One region of the Variovorax sp. J31P179 genome, then DNA from elsewhere that is predicted to be linked to it. Evidence: riboswitches for the same ligand, from Rfam matches in the RefSeq annotation. Region 1 holds a riboswitch; each other region holds the start of a gene.
The links. Region 1 has a riboswitch for thiamine pyrophosphate ahead of QTI17_RS33540 (LuxE/PaaK family acyltransferase). Riboswitches for the same ligand answer to the same signal wherever they lie in the genome.

Region 1 (5,443 bases):
ACTGTGCGCCTGGATCGCACTGGCCGGCAGCTGGGTCGCGTTCTCCGGCATGACGGGCTACATCTCGCTGGGCCACGCGGTGTTCTTCGGCCTCGGCGCCTACATCATGGCGCTGGGCTGGCAGCAGATCCCGATCGTGGCGATCCTGCCGCTGGCCGGCGTGGCGGCGGCGGCGCTCGCGCTGGTGATGGGCTTTCCGGCGCTGCGGGTGCGGGGTCCCTACTTCGTGATCCTGACCTTGGGCATCTCGGAGTTCCTGAAGTACGTGGTGGTGGCCATCGAGGCGTCGCTTGGCGCCGGCGGCCGACTGCTGATCGACACGCCCGACACCGTCGTCCTGTTCTATCCGATGCTGGGGCTGGCCCTGGCCGCCACCGCGATCAACGTCTGGCTGACCCGGTCGCGTCTCGGTGCCGCGCTGCGAGCCATCCGCGAAGACGAGACGGCCGCGGCGACGGTGGGCGTGCCCGTGACGCGCATCAAGATGCTCGCCTTCGCGGTGTCGGCCGTGATCCCCGCGATGGTGGGCGCGTTGAGCGTGCTGCGCAGCACCTACTTCGAGCCCATGCAGTTGTTCAGTCCGACCACCTCGTTCACCATCGTGACCATGGCGATCATCGGCGGCAGCGACCGGCCCGCTGGGCCGATCCTGGGCGCGGCGTTCATCCTGTTCCTGAGCGAACTGCTGTGGGCCCGGGCGCCCCAGACCTACATGATCCTGCTGGGCGCGCTGCTGATCGGCTTCGTGCTGCTGGCGCCGTCCGGACTGTCGGGCCTGTGGGCCCGGCGGCGTTCGGCGTCGCTCAAGCGTCGAGCGGTCGTCGGGAGGCCGGCGTGAGTCTTCTTTCCGTGCGCAACCTGGCCCGCCGGTACGGCGGCAACCTGGCGGTCGACGACGTCAGCTTCGATGTCATGCCGGGAGAAATCCTCGGCGTGATGGGCGCCAACGGCGCCGGCAAGACCACGCTGTTCAGCATGATCGCGGGCAACGTCAAACCTTCGTCGGGACAGATCATGCTCGAAGGACAGGCGATCCAGGGGCAGCCGCCGGAGCGCATCAATGCGCTGGGCGTGGCGCGCACCTTCCAGATCGTGCGGCCCTTTCCGGGCATGAGCGTGCTGGAGAACGTGGCCGTCGGAGCCATGTACGGGCGCGGGCGCATCGCGTCGCCTGCGGAGGCCCGCGAACATGCCTTCGCATTGCTGCGCGAGACCGGGCTCGCCGATCGAGCGGACCTGCCGGCTTCGCAGCTCAACCTGGCGGGCCGCAAGCGGCTGGAAATCGCCCGCGCGCTGGCGACCCGGCCCCGCCTGCTGCTGCTCGACGAGGTGCTGGCCGGGCTCAATGCCACCGAGGTGGGCGCGGCGCTCGAACTGATCCGCGAAGTGCGGGAGCGCTACGGGCTGAGCATCGTCATCATCGAGCACGTGATGAAGGCACTCATGCGCCTGAGCGATCGCATCGTGGTCATGCACGAAGGTCGCAAGGTGGTCGAAGGCCTCCCTGCGGAGATCGCCAACGATCCTCGCGTCATCAAGGCCTACCTGGGAGAACGACGCCATGCCGTACCTGCTTGAGGCGCTCGGCGCCAGTGCCGGCTACGGCGAGATCCAGGTGCTCGACCAGGTCGACGTCGCGATCCCCGCCGGTTCGATCACGGCCATCATCGGCAGCAACGGCGCGGGCAAGTCCACCTTGATGCGGTCGCTGGCCGGACTGCTGCGCCTGCGGTCGGGCCGCATCCGCTTCGACGGCGCCGACGTCACTGGCCGTTTCGCCCACCAGCGCGTCGACGACGGCATCGCGCTGGTGCCCGAAGGCCGCCTGGTGTTTGCGGACTTCACGGTCGCCGAAACCCTGCGCATCGGTGCCTACCTGCCGCGCGTGCGCAAGGGGTGGCGGGCGCGGGTGGACCTGATGTATGAGCTTTTCCCGCGGCTGAAGGAGCGGCGCGCCACCCCGGCCGGCCTGCTGTCCGGCGGTGAACAGCAGATGCTGGCGTTGGCGCGCGGCCTGATGTCCATGCCGCGCGTTCTGCTGCTGGACGAGCCGAGCCTGGGCCTGGCGCCGGCCATGGCCGACGAGGTGTTCGCCGCGCTGCGTTCGATCCGTGCCCAGGGCGTGACCATCGGCATGGTGGAGCAGAACGTCTATGCGGCGCTGTCGATTGCCGACACGGCCTACGTGATGGAAGATGGCCATGTGGTGCGTCATGGCCCGTCGGCCGCATTGATCGACGATCCGATGATCCGTCAAGCCTACCTGGGATTGTGATGAAGCCACCCATGCTCTACCGCCAGTTCGCCAGCCAGGCAGAGATCGACGCCGAGTACAACCCGGCGGCCCGGCTGAGTGACCCGGGCGCCTACCAGCGGCACTACGTCGAACAGAGCCGGTTGGCTCGCGAGCGCTTGCCCGGCCTGCAGGGCGTTCCCTTCGGGCCGACCTTGGCCGAGACGCTGGACATCTTCCCGGCGGCGCCGTCCGATGCGCCGGTCTTCGTCTTCATCCACGGAGGCTACTGGCGGGCGTTCTTGGCCGGTGATTTCAGCTGTGTCGCGCTGGGCTTGCATGCGCTGGGCATCACGACAGTGGTCGTGAACTACGCCTTGGCGCCTTGGGTCGGGATCGACGAGATCACGCGCCAGACGCGGGCGGCACTGGCTTGGGTGCTGCGCAACATCGAGCGGCACGGCGGGGATCCGGCGCGCGTGGCCGTCGGCGGGCACTCGGCCGGCGCCCACCTGGCGGCCATGGCACTGCAGACGCGCTGGTCGGACGACTACGGCCTGCCTGAAGATCCGTTCCGGGCCGCCGTTCTGGTCAGCGGCCTGTACGACCTGGAACCGCTGCGCCACAGCTACCTGCAGCCGCAGATTCAGCTGGACGACGGCGTGATCCGGCGCAACTCGCCGCTGTTCTCGATTCGCGCCTGTCCCACGCCGGTTCTGCTGACATGGGGCGGCGAGGAGAGCGCGGAGTTCGTGCGGCAGTCGACCACTTTCCACTCTGCCTGGACCGATGCGGGCAACCTGTCGCTGTGCGCACCTCAACCGGGCGCCAACCACTACTCGGCGATCATCGGCTTCGAGCAGAGCGCAAGCGCGATGTGCGAGTGGCTCGAGAGTCAGTTGGGTCCGCAGCGCCCTGCCGATCGCTCGCTGGAGGCATGCTGAACTCGCAAAACATCGGTCTCGACTATCGCTTCGGGGCACGAGTGATGCGCAAGATGTGGTAGTCCCTGACTTCGAAGTCCGGCACATCCAGGTCGGCCATCTGCAGCAGCCGCGCGTCCTGGTCCGCGTACTGCTTGATCGCGCGGCCAGCGTAGTCCCATTCGCCAAAACGGCATGGATCGCGATAGCCGCCTTGCCACGGACGCACTGGCGCGTAGCGGTCCGCGCCGCTGGGCACGTGATCGACCTCGCATCCGTCGGCCGGGCTCACCAGGGAGTAGATGAAGAACGATGGACGCCCGGCCGCGATCGGACGATGGTTCCAGGTGTGGGCGGTTTGCGCCCGAAGGTCATCGAGCATCGCATCGGTGGTTCGCACGAGGGCCAGGGGTGTACGTTGGAAGGTGTAGAACTTCGGGCTGCCCGGCGGAATCTCCGTGAGGTCGATCTCCAGGTAGGCCGGCTCCTTGCGTTCCATCCCCGTCATCCAATAAACGAAGGCAATCCAGGCACCCGTGGCGACCAGGAATGCGATCACAAGCAGAACGCGACGCAGGGTCACTTCGTATCGAGGAAGTCAGCAAGAAGATGAAGACTTTAGGACTGGATCGGGCTCCACGTCCATGAAAGGGATCATCCCTCTCTCGCCCTGCCTGACTTGATGGGCAAGGAGCCGATCGCGGGCCGGCACGGCGGCAGGCGCGAATGCGCCTAAAATCCATGATGCTCCGGGGTGCACGTCACAGTGCTGAGATTCAAACCCGCGAACTTGAACCGGTTAACACCGGCGGAAGAAGAGCAGTTGCTTGGGTCATCGGCACATCCTGCCGACCCCGAAGCGGCCTTCGGAGCACCCGTTTCACGGTCACGAAGAAGGCCCTATGCACAATTCCTCTGCGAATCCACCTGCGCCCACGGCGGCAGCCAGCGACGTGGTCGCTGCCGTCCTCGCCTTCATCGCGCAAGACGGTTGCTCCGACGCCGACTTCGATGGCCTGGCGTTGCGACTGTTCGCCTACCAGTACGCCAACAACCAGCCCTTCAAGCGTTTTTGCCAACGGCGCGGCGCGACCCCGCGAAGCGTGAAGCGCTGGAGCGACATCCCGGCAGTACCGATCGACGCCTTCAAGGAACTGCCGCTGCGCTGCGAGCCGCCGGCCGCCACCGACCGGGTCTTCATGACCAGCGGCACCACCCGCAGCGAGGTCAAGGGCCGCCATTTTCATCCGACGCTGGCGGTCTACGACCGCTCGATGATCGGCAACTTCGCTCAGCGCTTCATGCGGGGGCATGGCCCGATGCGCATGGGCATCCTGTTCCCCACCGAGACCGTGCTGGCCAATTCCTCGCTCGCCCACTATCTGGCGCTGGCCATGGAGGCGTTCGGAACCGCGGAGAGCCGCTACTTCATGAGTCCGCAGGGCTTGGACCTGCCGGGACTCTGCGAGGCCCTGTCGGATGCGCAGCAGCGCGGCGAGCCCTTCGCGTTGCTCGGCGCCAGCTACAGCTTCGTGCACCTGATCGACGAGCTCAAGCGGCGCGGCCAGTCGTTCCGCCTGCCGGCGGGCAGCCGGGTGCTGGACACCGGCGGCTACAAGGGACAGTCACGCGACTTGCCGCTCGACACCTTCTATGCGGAGCTGTCCGCGCTGCTCGGCATCGAGCGATCGCACTGCATCAACATGTATGGCATGACCGAGCTGAGCACGCAGTTCTACGATGCGGGCAACGCCTCGGTGCCCTCGGTCAAGTCCGGGCCGCACTGGATCCGCTCGCGTCTGGTCGACCCGCTCACGGGCCGTGAAGTCGCGCCTGCCGAGCGCGGGATCCTGGTTCACTGCGATCTCGCCAATTTCAATTCGGTGACCACCATCCTGACCGAGGACGTAGGCCTGGCGGCGGACGGCGGCTTCCTGCTGCTCGGTCGCGCCGAGGGCGCGCAGGCCAAGGGCTGCTCGCTGGCGGTGGAGGAATTCATCCGGGCCGCCGCATGACGACGCTGCATGCGACCGCCGGCTACCTGCCGGGCCTGGCGCCAGCGGACGTGCAGTGGCGGTCCCTGCGCTTCGAATCGGGCCCGACCCGGCTCGAGGTCGCCGTTCCGGTGCTCAGTCCGGATCAGATGCGCGCCCTTGCCGTGCGTGTCGGGCACGCCACCCGCCGCCATCTGAAGACCATGACCGTGTCCGGGATCGTGGACGTGGTCGATCGGGCGATGGCTCGGCTGCTGGACCCGGCCGATCCATACCGCAGGGAGCTCGACCAG
Region 2 (5,443 bases), on a different contig from region 1:
GCAGCGCGTTCGAGGTGGCGCTGGCCTATGCCAAGGAGCGCCAGGCCTTCGGCGGCAGCATCTTCGACCAGCAGGCGGTGGGCTTCCGGCTCGCCGAATGCGCCACCCAGCTCGAGGCGGCGCGGCAGCTGATCTGGCATGCGGCCGCCCTGCGCGACGCCGGCCGGCCCTGCCTCAAGGAGGCGGCGATGGCCAAGCTGTTCGCCAGCGAGATGGCCGAGCGGGTCTGCAGCGCCGCGATCCAGACGCTGGGCGGCTACGGCTACGTCAACGATTTTCCGCTCGAGCGCATCTACCGGGATGTGCGCGTGTGCCAGATCTACGAAGGCACTTCTGACATCCAGAAGCTGCTGATCCAGCGGTCCTTGGCCTGAGACCTTGCGGGACAGACCAAAAGAAATTGCGCAGCAATTCTTGCTCTGTCCTCAACGGATCAGATGGGCTCTGCACAATACGCCCTGGAACTTTCCCTCGCCCACGCCTTTTTCATGTCCGCATCCCCCTCCAGCCCCGCCCGTGTCCCCTGCCCCTGCGGGCGCCGCGACCGGCGGGAGCTGCCCCTGGCCTACACGCAGTGCTGCGGCCGCTACGTGGACGATTTTGCGCACACGCCGGCACCGGATGCCGAATCGCTGATGCGCTCGCGCTACACCGCCTTCGTGCGCGAACGCGCCGACTACCTGCTGGCCACATGGCACGCCTCGACCCGACCGGCGAGCATCGACTTCGAGCCTGCCGTGAAATGGCTGGGCCTGGACGTCCGCTCGCGCTCGGTGCTGGATGCCGACCACGCGGAGGTCGAGTTCGTCGCCCGCCAGCGCAACGGCGCCGGCGAGGCGAGCCGGCTGCACGAGCGCAGCCGCTTCGTGCGCCAGGAGGATGACGAGGGGCTCCATCGCTGGTATTACGTCGACGGCGACCTTCACTGACGGATTTGGTCGGAAAGGTCCGTTGGCCCGCGCGTGGACTCGAATCGATGCTATTGATTTCGTAGCAATCCCGACGGATTGTGTCCCTTGCGGCGACAGAGCGATTCCTTCCGGGCTATTTATCTTGCGCCGCTCCTGCCTCACACTCCGTACCCTGTGATTGTTGCGCCGAAGGCGCAGCGACGATCCGCTCAACCGGCCGCAGGCCAAGAGGTGCACCATGGGCAGCTGGACGAACCGCAAGCTGGATTGGGGGCGGCTTTGCGCCGCGATGGCGCTGCCGGCCGTGGCCGCGCTGCTCTTGGCCGCGCCGGACGCGCGCGCGCAGGACAAGAACCTGCTCACGCCCTTCTCGGGCGCGACCGGAGCCCAGCCGCCCGCGCCGTGGCATTTCACCACCTTGCCCAACAAGTCGCCGACCCGCTTCGAGGTCGATCAGCTCGACGGCCAGCGCGTGCTCAAGGTCGATGCCGACAACTCCTACGGGAACTTGGTGCATCCCGCCCGAGTGGAGCTCAACGAGCAGGCTACGCTGGCCTGGCGCTGGCGGGTGGAGTCTTTCGTCGAGGGCGCCGACCTGCGCACGCGCTCCGGCGACGATGGCGCGGCCAAGGTCTGCGTGTTCTTCGATTTCCCGGCCGACCGGCTGTCCGTCGGCGAGCGCACCCGTCTGTCGCTGGCGCGCCGCGCCACCGGCGAGGCGGTGCCGACCGAGACCCTGTGCTACGTCTGGGACAACAAGGAAGCCAAGGGCAACGCGTTCGACAACGCCTTCACCAAGCGCATCCGCATGGTGGTGCTCGAATCCGGCGCCGCGGCCAAGCCGGGCAGCTGGACCTCCGAGCGCCGCAACCTGCTGTCGGACTACCGCCGTGCCTTCGGCGAAGAGGCCGGCGACATCCGGCCCGACGTGACGGCGGTGGCGGTCTCGGCCGACGCCGACAACACCCACGGCCACGGCATCGCCTACTTCTCGGATCTCGACCTCCGCGGCAATCCGCCCTCGCCGGCGGCCGCAGCGGCCGCCTCGCCCGCGCCAGCGTCGGCCGAACGGCCGGCTCAGGGCCAATAGCGGCTCACCTGGCCCCGGCCTCCACGTCACTACAACCATGAACGACTTCGTCTCGCTCCTCGCCAGCCAGGGCGCCGCCCTGGTCTTCGCCGCCACGCTCGCGACGCGCCTCGGGGCGCCGGTGCCGGCCGTGCCGTTCCTGGTCGTGGCGGGCGGGTTGACGGTCGGCGGGCAGCTGTCCGTGGTCGCGGTGGTGCTGGCGGCGGTGCTCGGCAACATCCTCGGCGACGGCGTCTGGTTCCTGGCCGGGCGCCGCTGGGGCTACCGCGTGATGCGGCTGCTGTGCCGGATCTCGCTGTCGCCCGACTCCTGCGTCCGACGCAGCGAATCGATCCTCGGGCGCTGGGGCGGGTGGTCGCTGATCGCGGCCAAGTTCGTGCCCGGTGTCTCGGTGGTGGCGCCGCCGATGGCCGGCGCCCTCGGCATGTCGAACCTGCGGTTCCTGGCCTACGAAACCGTGGCTGCGCTGATCTGGACCCTGCTTTGCCTGTTCGTGGGCCGGATCTTCCATGCCGCGATCCAGGACGTCCTCGCGGTGATCTCCAACATCGGCCTGGGCGCGCTGGCGATCGGCGTGCTGGCGCTGGCGGCCTTCATCGGCTGGCGCTGGCGGCAACGCCGGCTGGCGCAGCAGGTCGACGACATCGTCCACGTCCAGGTCGAAGCCTTGCGCGAGGCCCTGGCGGCGGGCGCCGGCCCGACAGTCATCGACGTCCGCTCGGACGAGGCCCGCGCGCTCGACACGAGGGCGATCCCGGGCGCGATCGGCATCGGCCTGAAGCAGCTGCCGAAGCGGCTCTCGGCTTTTGCCGATGGCCGCGAAGTGGTCGTCTTCTGCGATTGCCCCGACGACGCCACGGCGATCGCGGCGGCGCGCGTGCTGATGAGCGCGGGCCTGCCGCGGGTGCGCGTGCTGGCGGGCGGCCTGGACGCCTGGGCGGCGTTGCATGCCGCCGAGCCGATGCGGACGGTTCCGCCACTGGCGGCGGCACACTCCGCTTGATCGCGGGGCCGCAAGGCACCTAGAATCGGCCCCGCTCCGGGGTGCACGCAGACGCGTGCTGAGATGGCCAAGCGGCCGAACCCGCGAACTTGATCTGGTTCATACCAGCGTAAGAAGAGCTGCGACTCCCCGGCACCCTCACTCCCTTTTCCGGAGCGATGCCGTTCGGAGGCATCGCGGAGCACCCTTTGTTTTCAAGAACAGGAGTGCCCCGCATGAATGCCAGCTACAAGTTCGCTTCCCTGCTCACGCTCACGCGCGAGCCCTTCCCGGCCTCGACCAAGGGCGCCATCGCCGGCAGCCGGCCCGACCTGCGCGTGCCGGTGCGCGAAGTGGCGCTGACCAATGGCGAGCGGGTGTCTCTCTACGACACCTCGGGCCCGTACACCGACCCGGCGGCCGACATCGACATCCGCCGCGGGCTGCCCGGCGTGCGCGATGCGTGGATCTCCGAACGCAACGACACCGAACGCTACGAGGGCCGCCTGCATCTCGCGCTGGACGATGGCGCGACCCATGCCGACCGCGATGCCCGGCGCATCGCCGAGCTGCGCGCCGGCGCCGCCGCGCTGCAGCGCACGCCGCGCCGCGCCAAGGCCGGTGCCAACGTCACGCAGATGCACTACGCCCGGCGCGGCATCGTGACGCCCGAGATGGAATATGTCGCGCTGCGCGAGAACGGCCGGCGCGAATGGATGGCCGAGTACATGGCCGACGAGGCGCGCGAGAAGCGGCTGGCCGGCAACCCGATGGGCGCCCGCATCCCGAAGATCATCACGCCCGAGTTCGTGCGCGACGAAGTGGCGCGCGGCCGCGCCATCATCCCGGCCAACATCAACCACCCGGAAGTCGAGCCGATGGCGATCGGGCGCAACTTCAAGGTCAAGATCAACGCCAACATCGGCAACTCCGCCGTGACCTCCAGCATCGAGGAAGAGGTCGAGAAACTGGTGTGGGCGATCCGCTGGGGCGCCGACAACGTGATGGACCTGTCGACCGGCCGCAACATCCACACCACGCGCGACTGGATCGTGCGCAACAGCCCGGTGCCGATCGGCACGGTGCCGATCTACCAGGCGCTGGAGAAGGTCGGCGGCGTGGCCGAGGACCTGACCTGGGAGATCTACCGCGACACGCTGATCGAGCAGGCCGAGCAGGGCGTCGACTACTTCACCATCCACGCCGGGCTGCGGCTGCCTTTCATCCATCTCACGGCGGATCGGCGCACCGGCATCGTCTCGCGCGGCGGCTCGATCATGGCCAAGTGGTGCATCTCGCACCACAAGGAGAGCTTCCTCTACACGCACTTCGAGGACATCTGCGACATCATGAAGGCCTACGACGTGAGCTTCTCGCTCGGCGACGGCCTGCGCCCGGGCTGCGCCTCGGACGCCAATGACGAGGCCCAGTTCGCCGAATTGCGCACCCTGGGAGAGCTGACGCAGATCGCCTGGAAGCATGATGTCCAGACCATGATCGAGGGCCCGGGCCACGTGCCGATGCACCTGATCCAGGCCAACATGGACGAGCAGCTGAAGCACTGCCACGAGGCGCCGTTCTACACCCTGGGCCCGCTGACCATCGACATCGCGCCGGGCTACGACCACATCGCCAGCGCGATCGGCGCCGCGATGATCGGCTGGGCCGGCACCGCGATGCTGTGCTACGTCACGCCGAAGGAGCACTTGGGCCTGCCGGACCGCGACGACGTCAAGCAGGGGATCATCGCGTACAAGATCGCGGCGCACGCGGCCGACGTGGCCAAGGGGCACCCGGGTGCGCGCTCGCGCGACGACGCGCTGTCGAAGGCGCGCTTCGAGTTCCGCTGGCAGGACCAGTTCAACCTTGGCCTCGACCCTGACACCGCGCGCGAGTTCCACGACGAGACCCTGCCCAAGGACAGCAGCAAGGTGGCGCATTTCTGCTCGATGTGCGGGCCCAAGTTCTGCTCGATGAAGATCACCCAGGAGGTGCGCGAGTACGCCGCCCAGCGCGGCATCGAGGCGACCGACGCGGTCGAGGACGGCATGGCCGGCAAGTCGGCCGAGTTCAAGGCCGCCGGCGGCGAGATCTACATTCCGATCCGACCAGCCTGAGTCGTCATGCTTCCGGGGGCGACGTTGTTACGATCGCTCCCATGAAAGCACCTCCCTTCGACGCCGTCCTGTTCGACTGCGACGGCGTCCTGGTCGACTCCGAACCCATCACCAACCGCGTGCTCGCCGAGATGCTCGGCGAGCTCGGCTGGGCGATCAGCACCGAGGAATCGATGCGGATCTTCACCGGCAAGGCGGTCAAGGACGAAGCCGCGCTGATCGAGGCCAGGACCGGCTTCGCGATCACGCCCGAATGGCTGCACGGCTTCCGCGGCCGCCGCAACGAGGCGCTGGAGCGTGATTTGCTCGCGATTCCCAACGCCGCCCTGGCGGTGCGCGCGCT
Region 3 (5,443 bases), on a different contig from region 1:
ATTTTCAACATGACTTCTGCATTTTCCCGCTACGCACGCGTGCTTTCGATCGCCGGCTCCGACAGCGGCGGCGGCGCCGGCATCCAGGCCGACCTGAAGACCTTTTCGGCCCTCGGCTGCTACGGGATGACCGCGATCACCGCGCTGACGGCGCAGAACACGCTTGGCGTGTCGGGCATCCACGGCGTGCCGCCGGCCTTCCTGAAGGCGCAGATCCAGGCGGTGGTCGAGGACATCGGGGTCGACGCGGTCAAGCTCGGCATGCTGCATGCGCCCGAGATCGTCGAGGTGGTGGCCTGGGCCATCGACCACTACAAGCTGCCCAACGTGGTGCTCGATCCGGTCATGGTCGCCACCAGCGGCGACCGGCTGATCGCCGCCGAGACGGTGGCCGAGCTGGTGCGCGAACTGTTCCCGCGCGCGATCGTCGTCACGCCCAACCTCGACGAGGCGGCGCTGCTGATCGGCCATGCGATCGACGGGGTCGATGCGCTCGACGACGCGGCCACCGAACTGCTCGCCCTGGGTGCCAGGGCGGTGCTGCTCAAGGGCGGCCACCTGCCGGGCGACGACGTGGTCGACCTGCTGGCCGAGGCCGACGGCGAGCGGCTGCGGCTCTCTTCCAGCCGCATCGCGAGCCGCAATCTGCATGGCACGGGCTGCACGCTGTCGTCGGCGATCGCTGCCCACCTGGCGCTCGGCCATGCGCTGCCCGTGGCGGTGGAACGCGCCCGCGGCTATGTGGTCGCCGCCATGGCGGCGGGCGCGGACATGCAGGTCGGCGCCGGTCACGGTCCCCTCAACCACGGCTTTGCACCAGTGCCGAGCGTTCGCCTGCCTGTGCCGGGCGCGTGACCAGGGCCAACACGAAGGTCAGGGCCAGGGTCGGCAGCGCCGAGCCCCACTGCGGCGCCCAGGCGGCGCAGGCGTGGTAGACCGCGATGCCACCGATCCAGAGGCCGGCCGCCGCCGGGTCGACGCGGCGGCTGCCGAGCGGCACCGGCGCGTTGCCGGTGCCGAGCCGGCCGAGGATCACGCCGTAGAGCGGGACGAACACCGAACTCAGCAGCAGCAGGAAGGGTTCGAGCGTGTGCATCGGCAGCACCAGCGCGAAGCCGATGCAGACCGCGGCCAGCAGCAGGCCCCAGCGCCGCACGCTCCAGCGCGGCCGCAGGCTGTGGGCCGACACCGAGCCCGAGTAGACATCGCCGTAGGCGTTGTCGAGCTCGTCGATCAGGATCAGGCCGAGTGCGACCAGGCCGCCCTGGGCCAGCAGCAGGGCGGCGACCAGGTCGGTGCCGGGCTCGGCCACGCTCACGACCATCACGCCGAGCGCGTAGCACCAGATGTTGGCCAGCACATAGCCGATCCAGGTGCCGCTGAAGGCGCCGCCCAGGCCGCCCGCGCTGCGCTTGCCGTGGCGTGCGTAGTCGGCCACCAGCGGCAGCCACGAGACCGGCATGGCGATCACCAGGTCGAGCGCGCCGAACATGCCCATCGAGCCGTCGCCGGGGCGGGTCCAGAAGGCGTCCAGTCCTTTGGCGTGGAGCCGGGCCGCGAACTGCCAGCTCAGCCAGGCCAGCGAGAGCACCACCAGCGGCAGGCCGAAGCGGCTCACGAAGCGGCGCACCAGCTTGACCATCGAGCCGGCCAGCAAGGCCAGCAGCACGGCGCCCCACAGCAGCGTCGTCAGGACGGTGCCCAGCGGGCCGCCGAGCGACCAGCCGAAAGCCTGCGCGCCGATGGCCTGGGTGCCTTCGCGCATGATCACGAGCTCGAAGGTGGTCCAGCCGATGAGCTGCACGATGTTGAGCAGCACCGGGAGCCGCGCGAAGGCGCTGCCGTAGGTGGCGTTCATGAGGCCGGCGCTGGCCAGGCCGCTTTCGCAGCCGACGCGGGCCGTCCAGGCCAGCAGGCCGGCGCCGATGCAGGAGCCCAGCACGATCGCCAGCATCGCGTCGCGGGTGCCGACCGCGGGCACCAGATAGGCGCCGATCTGCATCACCAGCAGGCCGACGCCCAGGCTGAACCAGAGCGCCATGTGGTCGCGCCACTGGAAGACGCGGTGCGATTCGCCAAGCGGCGTCAGCGCCTCGTTGGCCGCGGCCGAGGCCTGTTCATGGGTTGTGTTTGCCATCCATTTGCTCCATGCAAGTGTGTGGCAGGTGGGCGAGGCCGGCGACCCGACCGCCGCGCGAGAAAACGTGGCGGCCGCCGGACCAGCTTCCCTGCGCGAGGATTACCTCAGTCAGGTTCAAAGGGACTCTCTCAGCCGGCCTGCAACTGCGTGTTGCGGGCCGGCACCCCTAGCGTTGCTTCCGTCAGGCGAAGCAGGTCGATTGTAGAGCCGGCCGGGGCCGGCGGGCCCGCTCAGGCGGCGGGCGTGCCCGTGGGCTTTGCCGAGCGCGCATCGTCGCGGGCGATCAGCGGCAGGACGATGCGGCGCACGCCGATGGCCAGCACCCAGAACAGCCCCGTGATCACGATCGCCAGCGCGAGCCCTGCGGCGATGTCGAACGGGAAATGGGCGCCGACGTAGATGCGGGCCCAGCCGGTGACCAGTGCGATCGCGAACACCGCGAGGCCAAGCGTTCGCAAGGCCGGGCGCAGACAGAGCACCAGTGCCAGCGTGAACATCACGCTCGCATGCGCGCTCGGCAGCGAACCCCTGGCGCCGTGGGCGATGTAGTTGGGGCTCAGGCCGGCGACGAAGGGCCTCGGGAGATTGAGAGCCTGGGCCAGCGCATGCGCGGCCAGCGCGGCGGCGCCGGCGGCGGCCAGGGTCGCCATCAGGTAGCCGCGTTGTGCGGGCTGCCGCCAGGCGGCCACGGCCAGCAGTGCGAGGCAGAGCCAGGAGGTTCCGTCGGCCAGCTGCGTTGCCAGCCAGAGGAACTGCGCGTCGGGCGCATGGCCCGCGCCGAGCCATTGGAAAAGAGAAATGTTGACGTCCTGCATGTCAGGCGATCCTAAGGCCAGCGGGTGTCCCCACCATGAACGGGGTGTTCACCTCAAGTTCAGGCATCGATCGGTTCTTTCTCAGTGGGCGACGCCGAGCAGCGTGTGCAGCCGCGTGCTGGTGGTGGTGTACTGCAGCGGGATCGACTTGTCGGGAAACACGATCGCCGCCGCGCCCCAGGCCGCCAGCGTGGCCTCGTGGAAGCCGCAGACGATCAGCTTCTTCTTGCCGGGGTAGGTGTTGATGTCGCCGACGGCGAAGATCCCGCGCTCCTGGGTCTGGTACTTCTCGGTGTCGACCGGCAGCTGCTTGCGCTCGAGCGCCAATCCCCAGTCGGCGATCGGCCCGAGCCGCGGCGAGATGCCCAGGCAGCCGATCAGGGTGTCGAAGAGCAGCGCGACGGTCTGCGCGTCGGGCGTGGCGACCTGCAGATGGGCCGGATCGAAACCGACCGGCTGCCCGACCTGGAGGCGAAGGGCGCCGGCGGCGATGCGCTCGCGCACGGCCGCGACCGTGGCCTCCTCGGCCTGGAAGACGTCGCGGCGATGCAGCAGCGTGACCGCCTTGGCCAGCGGCAGCAGTGCCAGCGCGGTCTCCAGGGCGGCATCGTCGCCGCCGTGGACGATCACCGACTGGCCCGCAAAGCGCTCGAGGGCGTCGGGATGGTAGAAAAGCCGCGTGCCTTCAAGACGGGCGATGCCTTCGACCGCGATGCGCCGCGGGACGAAGGCGCCGACGCCGGCCGCAATGAAGACCGTCTTGCAAAGGAAGGCGTTGCCGCGAGAGGTCCCGAGCAGCAGGCGGCCGTCGTCCTGGCGGGCCAGCGTCGCGACCTGCTCGTCGAAATGGATGCGCGGCTTGAACGGCGCGATCTGCTGCAGCAGGGATTCGGCCAGGCCGCTGCCGGTCGTGACCGGCGTGCCGGGGATGTCGTAGATCGGCTTGTCGCCGTACAGCGCCACGCACTGGCCGCCCGCGCGCGGCAGGGCGTCGACGATGTGGCAGGAGATCTCGAGCAGGCCGAGCTGGAAGGCCTGGAACAGCCCGACCGGCCCCGCGCCGATGATCAGTGCATCGGTTTCGATGGGCGCAGCCGGCGTACTCAGCGCACCAACTCCCCGATCTTGTCGGTCTTGTCTTTCCACTCGTCGGCATCGGGCAGCGCGGGCTTGCGCTTGGTGATGCTCTTCCAGCCGTCGGCCAGCGCCAGTTCGGCGTTGAGCTTGATGAAGGCCAGCTGGTTGGCCGGCAGGTCTTCTTCGGCGTAGATCGCGTTCACCGGGCACTCGGGGATGCAGACCGCGCAGTCGATGCACTCGTCGGGATCGATGACCAGCATGTTCGGCCCTTCACGGAAGCAGTCGACCGGACAGACGTCGACGCAATCGGTGTATTTGCAGCGGATGCAGGATTCGGAGACGACGTGGGTCATTTTCTTGGCAAGCGGAAGGGAATGATCGGGAAAACCCCGAATTTTAGGCCTTTGTGGCGGCAGGGCGCACCAGCACCGCAGCGGAGGTGCGGTGCGAGGCGGTATCGACCAGGATCAGCGAGCCCAAGGTGCGCGACTGGGTGAAGGGCAGCACGGCCAGCGGCTGCTGCAGCGACAGCACCACGTCGCCGATGGCGTTGGCTTCGAGCTTGTCGGTCGGCTCGGCGTCCAGCGTCGTGATGTTCACGCGGTCGATGATGCGCGCCACCTTGGCCTTGACCCAGCGGTGGCCCTGCAGCGCCCAGTAGACCCGGCCGGCCACCAGCGGCTCGTCGTCGAGCCAGGCCACCGTGGCGGTGATCTCGCGCACCGGCTCGAAGGCGTCGGGGGCCAGCAGCCAGTCGCCGCGCGAGACGTCGAGTTCGCGGTCGAGCACGATGCCGGCGCTGTGGCCCGCATGCACGGCCTTGGGCTCGCGCGTGTGGCTCAGCACCTGGGCCACGGTGGCGTGCTGGTTGCTCGGCAGCACGCTGATGCGCTGGCCGGGCTCGATGTGGCCGCTGGCGACCCGGCCCCAGAACACGCGGCGGCCGCGCGAGGTGTCGGCCGAGGCCGAGAACTTCTCGACCCATTGCACCGGGAACGCGAAGGGCACGGACTCGTCCTGTGCGGTGACCGGCAGCTGCTCGAGCAGTTCGAGCAGGCTCGGGCCCTTGTAGCCGGCCCAGTCGGGGTGGCGCGACGCCACGTTCCAGCCCTTGAGCGCGGAGATCGGAACCGTGGCGGCGACCTGCACGCCAGCCGCTTCGGCGAAGTTCGCGAGCGCCTCCGAAATGCGTTCGAAAGCCAGCTCGGCATCGTCGATGGCATCGAGCTTGTTGACCGCGAACACGATCGACTGCACGCGCAGCAGGTGGCACAGCAGAGTGTGGCGGCGGGTCTGCGGCAGCAGTTCTCGGCGGACCACTTCGCCGTCGCCGACCTCGGCGGCCCAGGCCAGCTTGGTCGCGTCGACCAGCACCACGGCGGCGTCGGCGCTCGATGCGGCCGTGACC

Region 2: it holds a riboswitch for thiamine pyrophosphate, as region 1 does, so the genes downstream of both, thiC (phosphomethylpyrimidine synthase ThiC) here and QTI17_RS33540 (LuxE/PaaK family acyltransferase) in region 1, are expected to answer to the same signal.
Region 3: it holds a riboswitch for thiamine pyrophosphate, as region 1 does, so the genes downstream of both, QTI17_RS07540 (purine-cytosine permease family protein) here and QTI17_RS33540 (LuxE/PaaK family acyltransferase) in region 1, are expected to answer to the same signal.

The regions. Positions count from the first base shown of each region.
Region 1 is NZ_JASZYL010000025.1:44,967-50,409, forward strand. It holds gene QTI17_RS33515 (branched-chain amino acid ABC transporter permease) at 1-838, shown strand, start outside; gene QTI17_RS33520 (ABC transporter ATP-binding protein) at 835-1,578, shown strand; gene QTI17_RS33525 (ABC transporter ATP-binding protein) at 1,562-2,275, shown strand; gene QTI17_RS33530 (alpha/beta hydrolase) at 2,275-3,177, shown strand; gene QTI17_RS33535 (Rieske (2Fe-2S) protein) at 3,200-3,739, opposite strand; TPP riboswitch at 3,897-3,990, shown strand; gene QTI17_RS33540 (LuxE/PaaK family acyltransferase) at 4,059-5,171, shown strand; gene QTI17_RS33545 (acyl-CoA reductase) at 5,168-5,443, shown strand, end outside.
Region 2 is NZ_JASZYL010000006.1:444,925-450,367, reverse strand. It holds gene QTI17_RS18590 (acyl-CoA dehydrogenase family protein) at 1-374, shown strand, start outside; gene QTI17_RS18585 (YchJ family protein) at 489-929, shown strand; gene QTI17_RS18580 (DUF3047 domain-containing protein) at 1,150-2,001, shown strand; gene QTI17_RS18575 (VTT domain-containing protein) at 2,039-3,004, shown strand; TPP riboswitch at 3,032-3,137, shown strand; gene thiC (phosphomethylpyrimidine synthase ThiC) at 3,220-5,100, shown strand; gene QTI17_RS18565 (HAD family hydrolase) at 5,142-5,443, shown strand, end outside.
Region 3 is NZ_JASZYL010000002.1:659,965-665,407, reverse strand. It holds gene thiD (bifunctional hydroxymethylpyrimidine kinase/phosphomethylpyrimidine kinase) at 10-855, shown strand; gene QTI17_RS07540 (purine-cytosine permease family protein) at 800-2,137, opposite strand; TPP riboswitch at 2,209-2,318, opposite strand; gene QTI17_RS07535 (phosphatase PAP2 family protein) at 2,371-2,955, opposite strand; gene QTI17_RS07530 (NAD(P)/FAD-dependent oxidoreductase) at 3,037-4,101, opposite strand; gene fdxA (ferredoxin FdxA) at 4,059-4,388, opposite strand; gene QTI17_RS07520 (sulfate adenylyltransferase subunit 1) at 4,432-5,443, opposite strand, start outside.